DNA from 3 places in the Acidovorax sp. SDU_ACID1 genome. Region 3 is predicted to be linked to each of the others. Evidence: predicted binding sites of a transcription regulator. Region 3 holds the regulator's gene; each other region holds the start of a gene.
What was found. Region 3 encodes FNR, which switches genes on or off when oxygen is low (the NO sensors DNR and NnrR bind a similar motif). Its sites were predicted from a motif close to TTGATNNNNATCAA; they were not measured.
Positions count from the first base shown of each region.

Region 1 (7,227 bases), 2.5 Mb from region 3:
GCTGGTTGAAGCCCATCGTCCAGAACGAAACCACCTTGACCTTCGGGTCCGCATACAGCTCGGCCAGCGCCAGCAGGCGGTTCTTCGGCACGCCCGTCAGCTTGGCGGTGTAGTCGAGGTCGTAGGTGGAGACGAACTTGGCGTAATCCTCGAACGTGATGGGCTTGGCACCGTTGGGGTCGCCTGCATTCTTTGCGGCCTGCTGCAACGGATGCTCCGGGCGCAATCCGTAGCCGATGTCGGTATTGCCGGCCTTGAAGTTCGTGTGCTTGTCCACGAACTCCTTATTCACGCGGCCCGTGGAAATGATGTGGTGGGCGATGAAGTTCAGGATGGCCAGGTCCGTCTGCGGCTTGAACGTCATCTGGATGTCGGCCAGCTCGTAGGACCGGTGCTCGAACGTGGAGAGCACCGCCACCTTCACGTTGGGGCCGCTCAGGCGGCGGTCGGTCACGCGCGTCCACAGCACGGGGTGCATTTCGGCCATGTTGGAGCCCCACAGCACGAAGGCGGTGGCGGCTTCGATGTCGTCGTAGCAGCCCATCGGCTCGTCCATGCCGAAGGTGCGCATGAAGCCCGTGACGGCCGAGGCCATGCAGTGGCGCGCATTGGGGTCGAGGTTGTTGGAGCGGAAGCCCGCCTTCATCAGCTTCGATGCGGCATAGCCCTCCCAGACCGTCCACTGGCCGGAGCCGAACATGCCGACCGCCGTGGGCCCCTTCGCCTTGAGCGTCTTCTTGAACTGCTCGGCCATCACGTCGAAGGCCTTGTCCCAGGAGACGGGCTGGAACTCGCCGTCCTTGGCGTACTGGCCGTTCTTCATGCGCAGCAGCGGCCGGGTCAGCCGGTCTTCGCCGTACATGATCTTGGACAGGAAGTAGCCCTTCACGCAGTTCAGGCCGCGGTTCACTTCGGCCTGCGGGTCGCCCTGCGTGGCCACCACGCGGTTGTCCTTCACCGCCACCGTGACTCCGCACCCCGTGCCGCAAAAGCGGCAGGGCGCTTTGGACCAGGTCAGCTTGGAAGCCTCCGCCGCCGCATGGCCTCCCTGGGCCTGGGCGATGGGAATGCCAGCGACAGAGCCTGCCGCAGCCGCGGCGGATTGCCGCACAAAATCACGTCGGGTACTCGACATTCGTTATCTCCTTGTTCATGGCGTCGAGCGGCTCGACGTGCTGGTACACCATCGCCACATTGATCACACCGTCAATGCGTTGGATCGCCTCAACGTGGTCCAGGATCGCGGACGCGGAAGGCGCCTCGAGCGTGACGACGCGCTTGCCATTCGGGTCGGATCCGTGGATGTGGGCGCCAGGCAGCGCGGCGATGGCCGCATCGGCACCTTCGGCCCGGCGTGGCTGCACATGGACAACCAGGCTGGTGATGTGAAGTTCTTCGGTCATTGGCTGGCGCATGGCTGGCTTCGACGAGGCCGGTTCAGCTACCGGGCGGGCCGGCGAACATCTGGTAGATCCAGACAGCGAACCCGTAGCCGGCAACCACCAGCACGGCCAGAATGGGGACCATCACTCCAGCGAGGAACAGGAAACTCCGCGCCTCCTCCTGACGTGTCGATGGGCCCGTATCGATGGAATCGGCAGAGTTTCTCGGCATCTTTCCCCCTGATGAAAATCAATTCTAAGTCCCTAATTGACGCGTGTTAAATCCCGCATCAGAACACTTGATTCACATCAAGAAAACTGGGCGAATAGCAGGCAACTGCCCCTTGCGATAGCCGCCAGGGCAGGCTTTCTGCCGGGCTCAGTTCTTTTTACCGGTATCGCCGCGAAGGGGCTCTTTCCCGGCAGCCTGGCCTTCGTCGCCCGTCAGCTTGCCCGCAGCCGCGCCGCCCAGGGCACCGGCGACGCCGCCCAGTGTGCCGCCGACCAGCACGCCCAGCGGCCCCCCGACAGCGACGCCAACGGCAGCTCCGGTGGCAGCCCCGGCCACCATGCCGCCGCCCATCAGGGTCGAATGGGATTCCCGCTCCTGCTCCTCGGCCGACAGGGGCAATTGCGCCGCCGGCTCCGGGTCCTGCGACGGTACGCCGTGGCCAGGACGGGCCTGCTCGGCCAGATCCGGGTCGATCGGCTGTTCGTGGGGGATGGCATGGTGTTCATGGCGCGCTCCTTGTGAATGGACGAACCTTTTCTACCGCCCACGGGGCAAGGCGCTGCGCCCTCCAGAGGGCCGTCCGGGTGTCGGACAAAGCCTAGAGCTGAAAGCCCACGGCCCGCACCACGCCCTCGGCGATGTCGCGCATCCAGGAGGGGCGGCGCGCATGGTAGGGCTGCGCGGCGGCGATCTGCTCCTCGCACCATGCGGACAGCCAGCCGACCTGCTCCTCGCCATAGAACGCCGTCATGGCCTCGTAGTTGAGGAAAAGGCTGCGCGCATCGAGGTTGAGCGAGCCGGCCAGGGCCAGGCCGTCGTCGACCAGCACAGCCTTGGCATGCACCATGGCCGGGGCCAGCCAGATGTGCGCGCCGGCAGCGGCCAGCGCACGCAGGGCGCGCTCGCGGGCGATGTCGGCCAGACGGTGGTTGGAGCGCTCGGGCACCAGCAGGCTGACCTGCACGCCGCGGCGGCAGGCCAGGCACCAGGCGTCGAGCAGCGCGTCGTCGGGCACGAAATACGGCGTGACGGCCACGATGCGCCGCTGCGCATGGTAGGCACCGGCCAGCAGCAGCGCATGCACGGTGTCGTCGGCATGGTCCGGGCCGCTGGGCAGCCACTGGGCCAGCGGCCCGCTGTCAGCCTCCTGCACCGGCGGCGCGACCGTCTTGCGCATGCGGCGCAGCAGGCGGCCGCTGGCGGTGCGCCAGTCGGTGCCGAACTGCAGGTGGGCCTGGGCAGCCACGGGGCCTTCGACCTCGTAGCTCAGGTCCACCCAGGCAGGGTGGCCTGGCCGGTCCATGAAGTATTCGCAGGCCAGGTTGCGCCCGCCGCTCCACAGGCGCTGCCCGTCGGCCACAACGAGCTTGCGGTGGTTGCGCAGATTGGTGCGCCCGCGCAGGGGGTTGTGCAGCAGGGGCATGAAGCGGCGCACCTGCACGCCCTGGCGGCGCAGCGCGCGCAGCATGCCCGGCGGCGTGCGCATGCTGCCCACCGCGTCCACCAGCAGGCGCACGGCGACGCCGCGCCGCACGCACTCCAGCAGCGCACGCGCCACCTGGGCGCCCACCGCGTCGTGGGCGAAGACGTAGGTGCAGACATCCAGCTGGCGCCGGGCCGATGCGATGGTGCCCAGCAGCCCCTGCAAGGCCTCGCTGCCGTCGGCGTGCATCACGATGCGCTGGCTGCGCGCGGCCGGTGCCACCTCCATGCAGGCCAGCAGCTGCGCGGCCCAGGGCGGGCCGCCCTCGCTGGCCGGCCGCCCCGGCTGGCGCCGCGCGGGCCGTGCGAACTTGCGTGTGCCGAACAGCAGGAACAACGGCACGACGAGGTAGGGGAACGCCACGATGCCCAGCACCCAACCCACGGCGGCCGAAGGGTGGCGGCGCTGGTGCCCGATGCGCGTGCCCATGACGTAGACCAGCAGCCCCACGGCCACGAACACGGCATGGCCCAGGCCGGAGAGCACGGCCACGCGGATCATGCGGCGCCCTCGCCTCCCAGCGGCAGATGCACTTCGGCGCGCAGGCCGCCCAAGCGCGGCGCGGTGCCCAGCGCCAGCCGTGCGCCATGCAGGCGCGCGATGGCCTCGGCGATGGCCAGGCCGAGGCCGCTGCCTTCCGCCTGCGGCGCACCTTCCGCGGGCGCGCGGTGGAAGCGCTGCAGCACGCGCTCGCGCTCGGCGGGCGGGATGCCGGGGCCGCTGTCGTCCACCGCCAGGACGAGGTGGCCGGGCGCGCGCAGCACCTGCACGTCCACCGTGCCGCCCTCGGACGTGTACTTGATGGCGTTGTCGATGAGGTTGCGCAGCAGGATGGCCAGGGCCTGCGCGTGGCCGGGCACGGTGGCGTGCTCGGCCTGCGCGTCGAGCGGTGCCAGGCCCAGGTCGATGGCGCGCGCCTGCGCTGCGGGGGCGGCATCCGCCACGGCCTGGCGCGCCAGTTCGGCCAGCGCCACGGACTGCACGGGGGCGCCCGCGGCGGCCTGCGCCTCGTGCCGCGCCAGGGCCAGGAGCTGCTCCACCAGGCGCGTGGCGCGGTCGATGCCGGCGGACAGGCGCTCGGTGGCGTACTCGCGCGCGGCGGCGTCGGGCGCGCGCTGCAGGGCCTGGGCCTGCAGCTTGAGCGCGGCCAGGGGTGAGCGCAACTCATGCGCCGCATCGGCCACGAAGTGCTGCTGCGCCTGGAAGGCCTGCTCCACGCGCGCCAGCAGCAGGTTGAGTTCGTCCACCAGCGGGCGCACCTCGGCGGGCAGGCCGGCGCCATCGACGGGCGCCAAATCATCGGCGCGCCGCTGCGCGACCTGGCGGCGCACGCGCTCCACTGGCGCGAGCGAGCGGCCCACGGCCCACCACGCGGCCAGCGCCAGCAGCGGTGCCATGAGCGCGATGGGCACGGCCGTGCGCAGTGCCAGCGTGCGCGCCATGGCGCGGCGCACGGCCATGTCCTGCGCTACCTGGATCACCTGCAGCGGCGTCTGCACCGACAGCACGCGGTAGGTGCTGCCGCCCGCGCGCACGTTGGCGAAGCCCAGCACGGCGCGCTGCGGCAGCGCCAGCCCGCCGTTGGATTCGTAGATGCGCACGCCATCGGCAGACCAGACCTGCACCACGAATTCGGGGCTTTCCTGCCCCTGCACCAGCGGGCCGTAGTCGCCCGGCGGCAGCGCCGGCAGGCCGGGGCGCAGGGCCTGGGCCATCTGCTGCATGTGGTAGTCGAAGATGGCGTCCGCCTCGGCCAGCGCCGCGCGGTACGACAGGCCCGCCTGCACCAGCACGCCGAGGGCGATGGCGGCCAGCAGGGACAGCAGCAACCGGGCGCGCAGCGACTTCATGGCTTGGGCACCATGTAGCCCACGCCGCGCACGTTGAGGATGAAGCCCGCGCCCAGCTTCTTGCGCAGGCCGTGGATGTAGACCTCCACGGCGTTGCTGTTGATCTCGTCGCCCCAGCCGTAGAGCTTGTCTTCGAGTTGCGCGCGCGAGAGCACCACGCCGGGGCGCGCGACCAGCGGCTCCAGCACCGCCCATTCACGCGCCGAGAGCACCACAGGCTGGCCGTTCACGCTGGCCTCGCGCGTGGCTGGGCACACGGTCACGCCGTGCAGCTCGTAGGCCGGCTCGGCCCGCCCGGCCGCGCGGCGCGTGAGGGCGCGGATGCGCGCGAGCAGTTCGTCCAGGTCGTAGGGCTTGAGCAGGTAGTCGTCGGCGCCCGCGTCCAGTCCCTGCACGCGCTGGGCCACGGCATCGCGCGCGGTGGCGATGAGCACGGGCGTGCGGTCGCCGCGCGCGCGCAGGGCGCGCAGCACGTCGAGCCCGTCGCGCCCGGGCAGGCCCAGGTCGAGCAGCGCCAGGTCGTACCGCTGCGCGCGCAGCGCGGCATCGGCCTGCAGGCCATCGCGCACCCAGTCCACGGCGTGGCCTTCGGCGCGCAGCAGGCCCTGCACGGCCTCGCCGATCATGGCGTCGTCTTCAACCAGCAGCAGGCGCATGGCGCAGGGGCAGGACAAGGCATGCCGCCAAGCATAGCGGCACGCCCCGGTCAGCCAAGTCGGACGGGAACGAAGATGCGCTCGCCGTCGCGCATCACCAGCAGCGCCACCGACTTGCCCGCCTTGGCCACCACGCCGCGCACCTGCGCCACGTCGCGCGCGGGCGTGCCGTTGACGGCCAGCAGCACGTCGCCGCCCTGCACGCCGGCGCGGGCGGCGGGGCCGCTGGCCTGTTCGATCAGCAGGCCGCCTTCCACGCCGGCTTCGCGTTGCTCACCTGGCTGCAAGGGGCGCAGGGCCAGGCCCAGGCGGCCTTGGCCGGGCGCAGCGTCCGCACGGGCCTGTGCCGGGGGCTTGTCGGCGGCGTTGCCCAGCGTGGCGGTGACGTCCTCGCTGCGGCCGTGGCGCCACACCTGCAGGCGCACCTGCGTGCCGGGCGCCGTCTGGCTCACGAAGGCCGGCAGGTCGCTGGAGGAGACGATGGGCTGCCCGTCCACGCTGCGGATCACGTCGCCCGAGCGCAGGCCGGCCTTGTCGGCGGGGCCGCCCTTTTGCACGTCGGCCACCAGCGCGCCCTGGGGCTTGTCGAGGCCGAAGGAGTCGGCCAGGGTCTGATTGACCTCCTGCACGGTGACGCCCAGGCGCGCGTGGCTGGCGTGGCCGGTGGCCAGGATCTGGTCCTTGACGCGCGCGGCCACCTCGATCGGGATGGCGAACGACACGCCCTGGTAGCCGCCCGAGCGGCTGTAGATCTGCGAGTTGATGCCCACGACCTCGCCGCGCGCGTTGAACAGCGGCCCGCCCGAGTTGCCGGGGTTCACGGCCACGTCGGTCTGGATGAAGGGCACGGCGCTGTCGTCGGGCAGCGCGCGGCCCTTGGCGCTGACCACGCCGGCCGTGACGCTGTTCTCGAAGCCGAAGGGCGAGCCGATGGCCAGCACCCATTCGCCCACGCCCAATGCGCGCGTGCTGCCGAGGTGCACCGTGGGCAAATCCTTCGCGTCGATCTTGAGCACGGCCACGTCGGTCTGCGGGTCGGCGCCCAGCACCTTGGCGCGGAACTCGCGCCGGTCGGTGAGCTTGACGGTCACTTCGTCGGCGTTCTTGACCACATGGGCGTTGGTGAGCACCACGCCGTCGGGGCTGACGATGAAGCCCGAGCCCTGGCCGCGCACGGGAACATCGCGCGGTGCCTGCATGCCCTGCGGCATGCCGAAGCGGCGGAAGAATTCCTGGAACGGGTCGGCGGGCCCGTCGTCGTCGCCCTCGGCCAGCGCCGTGCGCTGCGTGCCGCTCACGCTGATGTTGACCACGGCGGGGCCGTTCTGCGCGGTGATCTGCGCGAAGCCGGGCAGTGCCTCGCCACCGGGCTGCGCCAACGGCACGGCTGCGGGCTGCGCCACGGCCTGCGCCTGGCGGCTTGTCACCAGGCCGGCGCCGGTGGCGCCGAGCGCACCGGCGGCCACCAGCGCCAGGATGAGTCTGCGGGGGGTGGATGCAAGGGTGTCCATGGTCTGCCTTTCCTTGTGCAAGTGATGCGATGGCAGGCAGTGTGCGCGGCCACGCTTAAGGCAGACTTAGACCCATTACTATCAAAAAAATAGCTGCCTGCGCTTGATGGACA
Region 1 covers NZ_CP152342.1:240,041-247,267, reverse strand. The annotation lists gene napA (periplasmic nitrate reductase subunit alpha) at 1-1,135, opposite strand, end outside; gene AAG689_RS01095 (chaperone NapD) at 1,116-1,403, opposite strand; gene napE (periplasmic nitrate reductase, NapE protein) at 1,438-1,614, opposite strand; gene AAG689_RS01085 (bacteriocin) at 1,762-2,106, opposite strand; gene AAG689_RS01080 (phospholipase D-like domain-containing protein) at 2,213-3,598, opposite strand; gene AAG689_RS01075 (ATP-binding protein) at 3,595-4,947, opposite strand; gene AAG689_RS01070 (response regulator transcription factor) at 4,944-5,603, opposite strand; gene AAG689_RS01065 (DegQ family serine endoprotease) at 5,654-7,114, opposite strand.
Region 1: napE (periplasmic nitrate reductase, NapE protein) is a predicted target of FNR. The motif match lies at 1,682-1,695, and genes of this name have one in related genera.

Region 2 (7,227 bases), 1.3 Mb from region 3:
AGCTTCCCGACAACCGCCCCGGGGCCTGCCCCGATGGCTGATGGCTCCTGCGGCACGGGCGCATGGCGTCCGCCTGCGGCAGGATGCATCCCCACCCGCCGCCTGGCGGGTTTTTTGTTGCCCGATTTCTTTTGAACTTTTCTGAGGGCGGCATCCATCATGGAATTCCTGCTTGTGTTTCTGGGCGGCGGCGTGGGTGCCGCGCTGCGCCATGGCGTCAACATGCTCGCGGCGCGGCTGCTGAGCGGCGCGTTCCCGTGGGGTACGCTGTGCATCAACGTGCTGGGCTCGTTCGTAATGGGCGCGGTGGTGGAGTTCTGGGCGCAAAAGAGCGGGCTGCCGCAGCAGGCGCGCCTGTTCCTGACCACCGGCATCCTCGGCGGCTTCACGACCTTCTCCACCTTTTCGCTGGAGGTGGCGCTGCTGCACTCGCGCGGCGAGACGGCGATGGCGGCGCTCTACGCGGCGGGTTCCGTGGCGCTGGGCGTGGGGGCGCTGTACCTGGGCATGGCATCGGTACGCTGAACCGCTTCACATTCGCCTCACAAACTTCATCGCCTTCTCACCCGCGCGGCGAACACTGCTCCTCCATGAACCACCCATGGAGGAGCCTTCCCTTGAAACATCCCTTGTTCGCAAAAATCGCCGCGCTCGCGGCCGTCGGCATGCTGCTGCTGTTCGGCCTGGGCCTGATCGAAGACGTAGTGCGCGACCGGCAGCTCTACCGCAGTGCGGCCGCCCATGGCGTGGCGCAGAGCCTGGCCGGCCCGCAGACGCTGATCGGCCCGCTGGTGCACAGCGCCTGCGTGGAGAGCTGGGACGAGACCGTGGGCACCGGCGCCGAGCGGCGCACCGAGGAGCGGCGGCGCGAGTTCCTGCTGACGGCCCCGCCCGAGCGGCTGCAGGTGCAGTCCGCCGCACTGATGCAGGAGCGCGCGCGCGGCCTGCACAAGGTCCACGCCTACACCCTGAAGGCCCACCTGACGGCCCAGTGGCCCGACCTCGCGGCCCTGCGGCCCGAAGGCACGGTGCGCGGCTCGCGCATGCAGTGCGGCGCGCCCATCCTGATGCTGGCGGTACAGGACGCGCGCGGCATCCGCGCCGCGCAGGTGGATGTGGACGGCAGCGCGCAGGTGCTCAGGCCCGGCACCTTCCACCCGGTGTACTCGCGCGGCCTGCATGCGGCACTGCCCGAGGGGCTGCGCCACCGCGAGGGCGTGCTCACGGCCGCGCTCGACCTGGAGCTCGTGGGCACCGAGCGCCTGGCCATCGTGCCGCTGGGCGGCACGACCGAGGTGCAGATGCAGAGCACTTGGCCCCACCCGTCGTTCGCGGGGCGCTTCCTGCCGTCGGAGCGCGAGGTGGGCGACGGCGGCTTCACCGCGCGCTGGCGCCTGTCGTCGCTCGCCACCACGGCGCAGCAGGACATTGCCAAGGGCCGCGCGGTCTGCGACGCGCCCGAAGACGGTGGCGACCGCTGCGCCGACAGCTTCAGCGTCGCCTTCGTCGACCCGGTGAACCCCTACACGCTGTCGGACCGCGCCACCAAGTACGGCGTGCTGTTCATCGCCCTCACCTTCGTGGCCGTGGGCCTGTTCGAGCTCATGAGCAATGGCCCCCACGCTCCGCCGCTGCGCGGGTCGCTGCCCCCCGAGGGGGCCGCTTTTTCGTCTTGGGGCGGCCCGGCGACGAAAAGGCTGCGCGTGCACCCCGTGCAGTACCTGCTGGTGGGCAGCGCGCTGTGCAGCTTCTTCCTGCTGCTGGTGAGCCTGTCGGAGCATCTGCCCTTCGGCCTGTCCTACGCGCTGGCGGCCGGGGCCTGCGTGCTGCTGCTGGGCTACTACGCCAGCCACATGCTGGGCGGGCGCTGGCGCGGCCTGCCGTTCGGCGCGGGCATCGCGCTGCTCTACGGGCTGCTCTACGGGCTACTGCAGCTGGAGCAGACGGCGCTGGTGGTGGGCGCGGTGGCGCTGTTCGCGGTGCTGGCGGCGGTGATGGTGCTCACGCGCAAGGTGGACTGGTATGGGCTGGCGGCACGGCGCATGCCCGTGCAGGAGGTGGCAGCATGAATGCACCCCTCACCCCCGCCGAGGCCCGGCGTGTGCAGCGCTACCACGACCGGCTGATGCGCGCGCTGCAGGAACGCGACCGCGCCGCCCTGCGCCACGCCAAGCAGCGCGTGCTGGCCGCGGCCTACACGCCCCGGCGGCGCGGCATCACGCCGGCGCTGCGGCAGGCGCTGCGCGAGCTCGCATGGCGCATGGCGGGGCTGTTGCCCGCGCGGCGCTGGTGAGGTGCGTCAGGCGTGCGTTTCGGCTTCGTGCTCGGCCGACGAGCAGGCACCGCCGCAGCCATGGATCAGCTCCTGCGGCAGCGCGTCGGGCGACTGCACGGTGCCGGTGGCGGGGTCGAAGCCCACGCGGCGCAGGTGCAGCGCGAGAGCGGCGTCCATGGCCTGCGTGTGCTGCGGGAACCAGACGGCCAGCTCGGCCGCCATGCCGCGCAGCACGTGCAGCTCGCCCTGGGCCGCACGCTCGGCGCCTTCGCGCATGACCTTCAGCACCACCTTGTGCTGCAGGCTGTGGCAGTTGCCGGAAGCGAAGCGCGTGGCCTGCATCCAGCGGTCTTCCTGGTCGAAGTGGGCCTGCGTGTGTTCCACCAGTTCCTGCCAGGCGGACAGCAGCCGCGCATCGTCCGCAAGTTCGACGGACTGCAGCAGCGCCACGAATTCCTGGTGGGTGTTGTCCATGAGGGGCAGGTCGAGCGCCAGTCCTGCGGACCATTCCAGTGCGGCCATGGCCTGTATTCCTTCCATTGCGAAGCCGTTTCCAAAGCGGCGCGAGCATAGGAGCGATGGCCGCCGCGCGTGTTGACGCAGGTCAGGGCGCTCCGCTGCGCCCATGAAAAAACCCCGCCAGCGTCGGGCTGGCGGGGTCTGCGGCATGCGGGGCGGGCGCCAAGCGCCTGCCGGTCACTGGCCGTACATGCGCTTGGCGTCAGCCACGCAGGCGTCCTTGGCGTCGCCGCTCATGGCATCGCAGCGTTCCTTGGCGGCCTTGTAGTCTGCTTCGCGCTTGGCTTCCGCGGCATCCTTCTTCGCGTCGGCCACATCGGCCTGCTTGGCAGCGGTGCTGTCGGCGCCCTTGGCCTGGGCGCGCGCCACCTTGGCGTTTTCCTTGGCAGCCACGTGGGCGGCCTTGGCGTCCTTCACGCAGACGTCCTTGGCGTTGCCCTGCTGGTCGTCGCACTTTTCCTTGGCGACGTCGTAGGCGGCGTCGGCACGGGCTTCATGCACCTTGTAGGTGGCCTTATCGCTGGGCTTGTACTGGGCTTCCAGCTCGGCCTTGGCGATCTTTTCGTTGCCCTTGGCCTCGGCCATGCAGATGTCCTTGGCGTTGGCCTTCAGCGTGTCGCACTGGGCCTTGGCGGCCTTGTAGTCGGCGGAGATGCGGTCCTTGGCGGCGCTGTGCTCCTCGCGGGTCATGGCCATGCCGGACGTGGCGAGCAGGCCGGCGGCGACCAGGGCGATCAGATTGCGTGTATTTTTCATGGATAGTCCTCCTGCGGAATGTGGAAGGGCGCGGGCGGCGCGACAGGCGCGCCGCACACGGATATCAGTCGTCGAAACGGAAGTCGGGGTTGCGTTGCTGCCAGCTCTTGAGCTGCTCTTCCGCTGCGTCCTTGGCCAGGCCCTGGCGCTCCTGCAGCTTGCCCAGGAACTGGTCGCGCTTGCCGGCGATCACGTCGAGGTCGTCGTCAGTGAGCTTGCCCCACTGCTCCTTGATCTTGCCGGTGAACTGCTTCCAGTTGCCCTTGATGCGGTCCTCATTCATGACTGGCTCTCCTTGGGAATGCTTCGCCGCCTGCCCGTCCCGCCGGCGGCGGGAATCGCGGTGCGTGGGGCGATGGAGAGACTGTAGGCAGCGTGCGCTGCGCAGCCCGTCGGCGCAGGTGCGCGGGCCGCGTCAGCGCGGAGCGACAGCCGCATGTAGGCCGAAGGAGCACGGACCGGGCAAAAAAAAGACGTGCGGCGCACGTCTCTCTGGGGGTGGCGGGAAGCGCGGCTCAGTGCGCCAGGTGCAGCCCGCACTCGCGGTTGTCTTCGCCCTTGGTGGGGTCCATATAGTCGAAGTTGTTGGGCAGGTCGTGGGCCACGAGGTATTCGTAGAGCTGCTTGGACGTCCAGTGCAGCAGCGGCGCGACCTTGACGAGCCCGTCGGGGTTGATGGACACGGGCTCCATCTGCGCACGCACGGCGGTGTCGCTGGCGCGCAGAGCCGTGAACCACACCTGGGGCGCGGTCTCGCGCAGCGCGCGGGCGAAGGGCTCGAGCTTGACCTCCTCGGTGAACGCGGCGTGGCGCGGATCATCCAGCGCCGGCACGGGGCCGTCCACGGCCTCGCGGTGCGCGCGCGAGCGGCGCGGCAGGTAGATGCTGAGGTTCAACTGCAGGCGCCGGGTCACCTCGTCGGCGAAGCGGTAGGTGGCCTCGGTGTTGTAGCCGTTGTCCATCCACACCACGGGCATGTCGGGCTGGGCACGCGTGCACAGGTGCAGGATCACGGCCTCGAACGGACGGAAATTGGTGGTGACGATGGCCGGCCGGCCCAGGCCCACGGCCCAGTCCACCAGCCCCTGGGCGTCGTGGCCGAGGGTGGCGTTGATGTGTGCGAGGTCGATGCTGCTCATGGCAAGGTGCTTGCGGGGGAGAAAACCGCCCATTGTGCTCCCTCGGTGTTTGCGCGCTCAGCGCCCCTGCTGCTCCAGCCACTGCGCCAGTTCCTCGGCGGCCTGGGCCGAGGCCTCGGCCAGGGCGCGCGCACCGCCCGCGGCGTCCTGCGTGGCGGCGGGGCGCTGCACGGCGAACACACGCTGGGCCACCAGCGTGTCGCCGGCGCTGGCGGCACGCGCCACAGAGGCGCGCAGGCGCACCAGGCCGACGCTGCTGGCCGGGGCGCTGAAGACCTGGCTGAACTCCTCCAGCTCCACGCGCACCACGGTGGGCCAGCCGGTGCCTTCGACCTGCTGGGCGATGCCGTCCTCGCCCAATACCACCACGCGGCGCTGGCCGAGCCGGTCGCGCAGCGCCTGCTGCAGCAGTTGCGCTGGCGGCTGGCTCCAGCGCGCGTGGGCATAGGGCCGCAGTTGCTGGGCGTTGGCGTAGGCCAGGCGGTAGAGCAGCGCGGAGCTGCCTTCGGGGATGCCCACGGTGGAGATCTCGGCCAGCGCGACCGGGGGCAGGCTGGCCTGCCGGTCTGCGGGCGCGGGGGCCATGAGGCCGGGGCCGAAGTCGTACACATCGGCGCGCGCGGGCGGCTCGGGCAGGATGGAGCAGCCGGCGGCCAGCGCCGCGAACATCAAGCCGAAAACGGCCCTGGCGCTTGCTGAATAAGCGCGACCAGCTATGGATTTGGTAGTAGCAGTCATTCCACTGGATCTCCATTGCGCGCGTTGGGCGGCACGAAGCCGGGCTCGCCCGGCCCGGCGGATGCGCGGCCCGCGCCGTAGATGAGCGATTGGGGGTTGTCGCTGATGCCCGAGGCCGTGCGGCCCAGCCGGCGCGCGGCACGCGCCGTTTCGTCCGCCGCATGGTTCAGGCGCGGCAGGGACACGCGGCCGAAGCGGTCCGCCGCGGCCGAGAGGCTGCGCGCGCCGCTGGCGATCTCGTCGAGCGCGCCGCCTTCGGCGCTGAGGGTGCGCACGGCCTGGCTGACTTCCTGGGCGGCCGTGGCGGCGCTGCTGCCGGCCTGGCGCAGCGACTGCAGGGTCTGGCGCGCATCCTGGGCGACGTCGGGCACCACGGCCAGCGCCGGGTCGAGGCGCGTGGTGACGGTGTGGTCCAGCCGCCGCGCCAGCGCATCGACGCTGCCGGCCGCGCGGCCGAACTGGTCCAGCGCCGTGCCGAAGCGCTCCTGGTTCTCGTCGCCCAGCAGGGTGTTGATGCGCTCGGTGGCCTCCTGCACCTGGGCCAGGATGGCCGGGCCCTGCTCGGCCAGCTGGCTGAAGGGCGAGCTTTGCAGCGGCAGGCGCGGCAACCCGCTGGGGCCGGAAGCAGGGCGCGGCACCGGAGCATCCGCGTCGTCGAGCTGGACGTGCGCCAGGCCGGTGACGCCCTGGTAGCCCAGGGTGGCGAAGGTGGTGGGGCTGATGGGTGCGTCGGTGTTGACCGCGATGCGGATGAGCACGTTGCCCGAGGTCTGCGGGTCGAAGCCGATGCGGGTGACCTTGCCCACGGCCACGCCCTTGTAGCGCACGGCGGCCTGGGGCTGCAGGCCGCTCACGCTTTCCTTGCTGGACAGCTCGTAGAGCGTGTAGTCGGTGGTGTCGCGCGTGAGCCAGAGGCCCAGGCCGGCCAGCAATGCCGTCACGACGATCACGAAGAGGCCCGCTGCCAGGGCATGGGACTTGTTTTCCATCAGGGTTCCTTGGCCGCCGGCGCGGCAGTGGGAGCGTCTGCGGGCGGGGCCGCCATGGCGCGGCGGCCGCGCTCTCCGAGAAAGAAATGGTCGATGAAGGGGTGCGGGAAGTGCGCCACCTCCTGAGGCGTGCCTTCCACGATGACACGCTTGTCGGCCAGCACGGCCACGCGCGTGGACAGGGCGAACAGCGTGTCCAGGTCGTGCGTGACCATGATGACGGTGAGGCCCAGCGCCGCGTGCAGCTCGCGCAGCAGCGCGCAGAACTCGTCGGAGCTGTTCGGGTCCAGACCCGCCGTGGGCTCGTCGAGCAGCAGCAGCGGCGGGTCCATGATGAGCGCGCGCGCCAGGGCCACGCGCTTGATCATGCCGCCCGACAGGTCCGCGGGCATGCGCAGGGCGTGCTCGGCCTTCAGGCCGGTCAGGCGCAGCTTGACCATGGCCGCGTCGTTCACCACCTCCTGCGGCAGCGTGCCCAGCTCGCGCAGGGCGAAGGCCACGTTGTCCAGCACGTTGAAGGCCGAGAACAGCGCGCCGTGCTGGAACAGCATGCCCACGCGGCTGCTGGCGCCGTCGCCGCCCAGTTCGCCAGCGGGCCGGCCCAGCACCGTCACGCTGCCGCGCGTGGGCCGCGTCAGGCCCAGGATGTGGCGCAGCAGCACCGTCTTGCCCGTGCCCGAGCCGCCCACGAGCGACAGGATCTCGCCGCGGCGCACGGTGAGGTCGAGGTTCTGGTGCACGGCGAAGGCCTCGCTGCCCTTGCCGAAGACGGTGGACAGACCCCGGATGTCGACGACTGCGGTTTCGTCGC
Region 2 covers NZ_CP152342.1:4,164,658-4,171,884, forward strand. The annotation lists fluoride riboswitch at 1-57, shown strand, start outside; gene crcB (fluoride efflux transporter CrcB) at 160-525, shown strand; gene AAG689_RS20465 (cell envelope integrity protein CreD) at 618-2,069, shown strand; gene AAG689_RS20470 (hypothetical protein) at 2,066-2,293, shown strand; gene AAG689_RS20475 (hemerythrin domain-containing protein) at 2,300-2,797, opposite strand; gene AAG689_RS20480 (hypothetical protein) at 2,972-3,550, opposite strand; gene AAG689_RS20485 (CsbD family protein) at 3,615-3,833, opposite strand; gene AAG689_RS20490 (phosphoadenosine phosphosulfate reductase family protein) at 4,066-4,689, opposite strand; gene AAG689_RS20495 (ABC-type transport auxiliary lipoprotein family protein) at 4,747-5,427, opposite strand; gene AAG689_RS20500 (MlaD family protein) at 5,424-6,416, opposite strand; gene AAG689_RS20505 (ABC transporter ATP-binding protein) at 6,416-7,227, opposite strand, start outside.
Region 2: AAG689_RS20475 (hemerythrin domain-containing protein) is a predicted target of FNR. The motif match lies at 2,870-2,883, and genes of this name have one in related genera.

Region 3 (7,227 bases):
CGGTCGTAGCGATTGGCCAGCGCCACGATCTGCCCTCCCCGGCCCAGGTCGTCCGCCATGAGACGCAAGGGAAAGCCGCTGCCGTCCGCCATTTCATGGTGCTGGGCGATGGCGATGAGCACATCGCTGGCCAGCTCCATCCGCTGCCCCAGCTCCACCGAATGGCCGACATGCCCCTCATAACGCGAGAGATCGGCCGGCGTCAGCGAAGCTCCCGGCTCGCCGACGTGGGGAGGCAGCATGATCTTGCCCAAGTCATGGAGCAAGGCGGCTACGCCGACGTGGTGCAACTCCCTGGACTGCAGCCCTAGCGCCCGCCCCAGCAGCAATGCCAGCACCATGACATTGACAGCATGCAGGGCCGGTCGCTCGCTGGGCACCTCGGCCAGCAAGCGGATCGCGCAATGCTCGGCGTCCAGCAGCTCGGCCACACAACTGCCCACCAACGCGTCCACCTGCCTCCGTGCGTCAAGTGGGGAAACCAGAACCTGCGTGGACACCATGACATAGGTGTCCGTGGCTTCCCTGTAGCGCTGGCCGCAGCGCTGCAGCGACTCGCTTTGCTCCCGCCAGGCTCGCGTGCCGGAAAATGGGGCACTTGTGTCAAGGGATTGCTCTTGCGTACCGAAAGCACCCGCAGGATCGGGCACCGCCGTTTCTGCACCATCCCTTTGCAAGCCCGATCTGGCGGGTACCTCGGGCACTGGCTGGCTTTTGGCGGGCACATAGCGCACCTGCTTCAGTCCCAGCTCTCTCAGGGTGTGAATTTGCTCTTGCGAGGACACCCGGAAGCTGCTCATCGGGAAAGGATGGTTCATCCACCCCAGGTCGAGCTGGATGAACATGCCCACACGGAGCTGGTCGATGTCGATCAGGACGGATTGGTTCACTTCACGGAGCGCAGGCAGCTCGCTTTGATTGAACCATTATCATCAGTTACGGCAGCTTTAGAGTTGTTACAAATAGTAGGCGACAGCCGCCGATGCAACACTCAGCTCACGCACCAGGGGGCCGGCTGTCCGTGGACTACGTCCATCCATAGGGCCCATGCCCCCATGGTCAGGAGCACCGCGCCGGCCAACCGCGTCCCCCAGCTTCCGCGCAGCGCGTTCAGCCGCTCGCGCAACCGGCTCCATGCCCAAGGGCCGGCGACCAGCCACAAACCGCTGCCGATTCCGAACAGCACCATGCACGCAGCCCCGTTGGCCACACTGCCGCTCAGTGCGGCCATGAGCAATGCGGTATACAGCAGGCCGCAAGGCAGCAGGGCCCAGGCGACTCCCGCAGCAAACACCCCTCCAGGCTTGGATACGAGAGGCTTGGTTTTGGCCCATACGCGGCGACCAGCGGCTTCGATCCACGCGGGCTGGCGCGCCTGCAGCACCATCAGCGCCCCCCAGGCCAGGATCATCACATGCATCATCGTCCACGCTGGGCGCAGCGCAGGGCTGAACTGGCTCAGCCACGCCAGGCGCTCCATTGCCAGCGCAGCCATGGCTCCCGCCGCACCGTAGCCAACGAGCCGCCCCAAGTGGAATCCCAGCAGGCGCCCCCTGCCCCGGCGCTTGTGCGAGACCCACTGGACCGCCTGCTCCGAGGCCTGTGGCTTTCCCCCCTTGCCCCGTCAATGCGCCGCAAGGAGCCGCGCACATGACAAGGCAGTGCGCCCCGCCCGTGATGCCCATGAGCAATGCCGTGGAGGCCAGGGCCAGCAGCATGGATCAGATGATGCGGGAGAACTGCGCCCGGTTGCGCCCGGCCTGCAGGTACTTGTCGAACACCATCGCCACACCCCGCACGAAGAACCATCCCATCGGCGTGACCTCCACGCCATCGGAATTGATTTTCACCAGGCCTTGCCCTTCCATCTCCTGCAACCGGGCCAGTTCGACATCAAAGTAACGGCGAAAATCGATCAGCCAGGATTGCTCCATGGGCTCGAAAAGCACCTTGCCCTGGCACATCAAGGCCATGATGACCGCACGGCGTATCAGATCGTCACGGGTCAGCGCCAAGCCGCGCACAACGGGCAGGTGCCCCTGGTTGATCGCGTCGTAGTATTCGTCCAGGGTCTTGACGTTCTGGCTGTAGGTAGCGCCGATGCGGCCGATGGCCGAGACGCCCAGGCCGATCAGGTCGCAGTCAGGCTGGGTGCTGTAGCCCTGGAAGTTGCGATGCAGGCGCCCCTGGCGCTTGGCCACGGCCAGAGCGTCGTCCGGCAAGGCAAAATGATCCATGCCCACGTACACATAGCCGCTAGCCATGAAGACATCCATGGAGCGGGCCAGCATGGACACTTTGGCCGATGCCATGGGCAACTCGGCGGAGACGATGCGCCGCTGCGCCTTGAACCGCTCGGGCAGGTGGGCATACGCGTAGAGCGCAATGCGGTCCGGGCGCAACTGGGTGACCTGCTCCAGCGTACGGTCGAAGGACTCCGGAGTCTGGCGTGGCAAACCGTAGATCAGATCCACGTTGACCGACTCGAATCCCAGCTTGCGGGCGCTCGCCACCAGGGCGAATACCTTCTCCGCGGGCTGCACGCGGTGCACCGCTTTCTGCACCTCGGGGTCGAAATCCTGCACACCGAAGCTGAGCCGGTTGAAGCCCAGTTCCGCCAGCAGAGCCAGGCGCTGCTCGTCGACCGTGCGCGGATCCACTTCAATCGAATATTCGCCCCCAGGCGCCAGCACGAAGCTGCGGCGCAGCATGCCCATGAGCTCGCGCAGCCCCTCGTCGGACAGGAATGTCGGCGTCCCCCTCCCAGATGCAACTGGCTGACGTGCTGCCCGACACCGCAATGGGCCGTATGCAGGTCGATCTCCCGACTCAGATAGCGCAGGTAGACCTCCGCCCGTTCCGGGTGCCGCGTGATAATCTTGTTGCATGCGCAGTAGTAGCACAGCGACTCGCAAAACGGGATGTGCACATACAGCGACAATGGCATCGCTTTGGCCGCCGAACCCACGCGGCGCTGCTGCAGCGCAAGAATGTATTCTTCTTCGCCAAAAGCCTCCACGAAACGGTCCGCCGTCGGGTAGGAGGTGTAGCGCGGCCCAGGCACATCGAAGCGACGCAAGAGCTCGGTGGTGACAACAGTCATGGGGAAAATTTTCCTTGTATCTGACTATCCACTGTGCCGCAGAGACCCCGGCTCGTCCTTGACTTTAATCAAGCACTCACGGGGTCAGGATAGCGACAATTTGATTTCGGCTCAAAGTCGGTCAATTCCCTGCGGCATTTCCGCCTCCAGGGGTTTCAGAGGTAAGCTAGCCACATGAACAGGGCGCCCGTGCACATGAATCTGCAGACCATCAAAGTTGCGTGTTCCAACTGCAACTTGCGCGAGCTTTGCATGCCCCTGGGGCTGAACGACCAGCAATTGCAACGCATCGACGAAATCGTGGCCATCCGCCGCAAGATCAAGCGAGGCGGCACGCTGTTTCGCAACGGTGAAGCCTTCACTTCCCTTTTTGCGATCCGCACGGGCTTTTTCAAGACCTGCGTCGCCACGGAGGATGGACGCGATCAGGTCACCGGCTTCCAGATGGCCGGGGAGATCATCGGCCTCGATGGCATCGTGAACGACAGGCACACCTGCGACGCCGTAGCGCTCGAGGATGCAGAAGTCTGCGTGATGCCCTTCGACCGCATTGAAGAGCTCTCCCGCGAAGTGACGGCACTGCAGAGCCATGTGCACAAGATCATGAGCCGCGAGATCGTGCGTGAACATGGCGTCATGCTCCTGCTCGGCAGCATGCGCGCCGAGGAGCGTCTAGCGGCTTTCCTGTTGAATCTGGTGCAGCGCCTGCATGCGCGGGGATTTTCCCAGTCGGAACTGGTCCTGCGCATGACGCGTGAGGAAATCGGCAGCTACCTCGGTCTCAAGCTGGAAACCGTGAGCCGTACATTCTCGAAATTCGTGGAAGAAGGCATCGTGGAAGTCAAGCAGCGGCATGTCCGCATCGTGGACACCGATGCCCTGAAACGCATCGTGAACAGCCAACAAGCCTGCCACTGAACCGCCTTGCAGGCGGCCCGCGTCTTCAGGACGAATACTTTGCGCAGTCCAGGGGACGGTCTCCCTTGGGCACAGGACAGCGGTTGACCTCGAACGGCGAGAGGGACAGCATGGTCGTCAATGCACTCGACGCCATGATCACCAACCAGAAGATGAAGAAGGCAACGGTGTAAACGCCTTGCCGCGATAGGTTCATGGGTTGGTCGAACCAGTGCAATGCCTCCGGATCCACGAAGGCAAACACCACCATTTCCATGACCCCTGCCATCAGAAAGGCGGGCCAGGCAATCCACATCAGTCGCTGCGTCCACATTTCGCGTGCCTCCTTGCAATGGTGACAGCCTAGCATCATGCCCTGCGCGTGCAAAGAGTACCCGACCTCTCGATTCCCCTTACCTGCATCAATTCTTTTCGGATGCGGCTCCGCGTCACCGGCGAGGCTGGTCCTCGAGGGGCGTGGCGGCATGGTTGCGGCCCTTTATCGCAGGGGCCATGCTGGCCTCGGAATGCTGGAGCGTCTTGTTGATCTCTAGGCCACGCTGGTAATAGTCTTCCGCCAATACAGGGTCGGGCTGCCGGATCGCGAGCCACAGCGTCACGAAGCCAGCGATCACCACGATCACCGGCCCGGCGATCACCAGCCAGACATGGCCATATTTCCACCAAGGCTGCGCCACTGGCGATTCATTCATGGATGGGACTGCGGGCATGGGAAACTCCTTGGCCCCATAAGGAGGCCTGACCTGAACATAACCACCTGGCAAGCCCATCAGCGGGGTACCAGGAACACCGACTTCTCGGCCACCTGCGCTTTATCGCCTTGTGCCTGGATGTCGAAAAACACAGTGTGCGACCCGGGCGCGGCAGAACCATAGGGCACCTGCAGCCGCACTGCCACCCAGCGCGACTCGGCCGGTCCGATATCGATCTCCGATTCGGAGGCGACTTCCAGCCCTTCCAGCCCGCGCGCACTGATACGGTAGCGCTGCGTGCCTTCGGTGGCATTCATGATCTGCAAGCGGTAGATGTTTTCCAGCTTGCCGCCTGCCACGATCCGGGACAGTGCCGCGCGGTCGCGGACCACGTCCACCTTGAGCGGCGTGCGCACCACGAGGCTGGCCAGCATGCCCACGCACAGCAAGGCCAGCACAGCCGTATAGATCAGCACGCGCGGACGCAGCACGCGCTTGAGCATCTGCGACTGCGTCCAATGGTTCTTCACGCCGTTCTGCGTAGAGAAGCGGATCAGCCCTCTCGGGTACTTCATCTTGTCCATCACGGTGTTGCATGCATCCACGCAGAGGCCGCAGCCAATGCATTCATACTGCAGGCCCTCCCGGATATCGATGCCCGTAGGACACACCTGCACGCACAGCGTGCAGTCGATGCAGTCGCCGAGTCCCTTCGCCTTGTGATCGATGCTCTTGTTGCGTGGCCCGCGCGGCTCACCGCGCTCAGGGTCGTACGTCACGACCAAAGTGTCCTTGTCGAACATGGCGCTCTGGAAGCGCGCATAGGGGCACATGTACTTGCACACCTGCTCGCGCAGGTAGCCCGCATTGCCGTAGGTGGCAAAACCGTAGAAGAGCACCCAGAAAATCTGCCACGTCCCCTGGAGCGCCAGCAATTCGCTGCCCAGTTCGCGAATGGGAACGAAGTATCCCACGAAGGTAAACCCTGTCCAGAACGCCACGGCAATCCAGACCAGTTGCTTGAGCGACTTCTTCCACACCTTCTCGAAGGTCCACGGTCCGTTGTCCAGGCGCATGCGGGCACTGCGATCCCCTTCGATCTTGTGCTCGATCCACATGAACATTTCCGTGTAGACCGTCTGCGGGCACGAGAAACCACACCACAGGCGCCCTGCGACAGCGGTGAACAGGAACAGCGAAAGGGCCGAGATGATGAGCAGGCCCGTCAGGTAGATGAAGTCCTGCGGATAGAGCACGAGCCCGAAGATGTAGAAACGCCGGGCACCGAGGTCGAAAAGCACCATCTGGCGCTGGCCCCACTCGAACCATGGCAACCCGTAGAAGATCAACTGCGTCAGGAACACCATGACCCACCGCCACCGGGCAAAAATGCCGCTGATGGAACGGGGATAGATCTTCTTCTGCGCCTCGTACAGCGAAACAACTTCGGTTTGCGAGTTATCTGCCGCGGCAGGTGCGATGGGGATCACCTTGCGGGGCTGGCCTTCGGCTGGCTTCATGGTGGGGATCTCTTGGGAAGCGGCTTCCGCATGAAAAACGGCCGGCACCCCATGAGGGGGTGTCCGGCCGGTGGAGGGGCGTCAGCGCGCGGCGCCGGCCTTGTTGGACAAGCCCCACACGTAAGCTGTCAGCACGCTGATCTGTGCGTCGGTCAGCTTGCCGGCCTGTGCCGGCATCTCGTTGGTCTTTCCGTTGTTGATCATAGCCGTGATGGCGGCTTCGCCCCAACCGTGCAGCCAAATGTCATCCGTCAGATTGGGGGCACCCAGAGCCACGTTGCCCTTGCCGTCCATGCCATGGCACGCAGCGCACGCCGTGAACTTCGACTTGCCCAGCGATGCCTTCAGCGAGTCATGCGGGCTGCCCGACAGGCTGAGCACATAGTGCGAGAGGTTGCGCACATCCTCGGGAGAGCCCACCGCTGCAGCCATGGGGGGCATGACACCCACGCGGCCGTCGTGGATGGTCTGGCGAATCTGGTCGGGCGCGCCGCCATACAGCCAGTCGCCGTCCGCCAGGCTGGGGAAGCCCTTGCTGCCGCGCGCGTCGGAACCGTGGCATTGCGCGCAGTTGTTCATGAACAAGCGCTCGCCGATGGCCATGGCCGCCGCATCGCCTGCCATTTCCTCGGTCTTCATGCTGGCGAAACGGGCATAGAGAGGCTGGAGTTCCGCAGAAGCCTTGTCGACCTCAGCCTGGTACTCACCCAGCTGGGTCCAGCCCAGCTGGCCCTTGAAGGTACCCAGGCCAGGATAGGCGATCAGGTAGCCGGCACCGAAAACGAGAGTGATGACGAACAGCCACATCCACCAGCGGGGCATGGGGTTGTTCATTTCCGTCAGATCGACGTCCCAGACGTGGCCGGTCGTATTGTCCGCCGTCGCCTCGACTTTTTTGCGCGAGGTGATCCACAGCAGCAGGCCACAGGCCACGATGCCGATGATGGTGATTCCGGCCACATAGAGGGACCAGAAGTTATGGGTGAAATCGCTC
Region 3 covers NZ_CP152342.1:2,895,965-2,903,191, forward strand. The annotation lists gene AAG689_RS14290 (HD-GYP domain-containing protein) at 1-890, opposite strand, end outside; partial or broken gene AAG689_RS14295 (sulfite exporter TauE/SafE family protein) at 992-1,718, opposite strand; partial or broken gene hemN (oxygen-independent coproporphyrinogen III oxidase) at 1,722-3,103, opposite strand; gene fnr (fumarate/nitrate reduction transcriptional regulator Fnr) at 3,299-4,021, shown strand; gene AAG689_RS14310 (hypothetical protein) at 4,047-4,334, opposite strand; gene AAG689_RS14315 (FixH family protein) at 4,450-4,731, opposite strand; gene ccoG (cytochrome c oxidase accessory protein CcoG) at 4,791-6,233, opposite strand; gene ccoP (cytochrome-c oxidase, cbb3-type subunit III) at 6,315-7,227, opposite strand, start outside.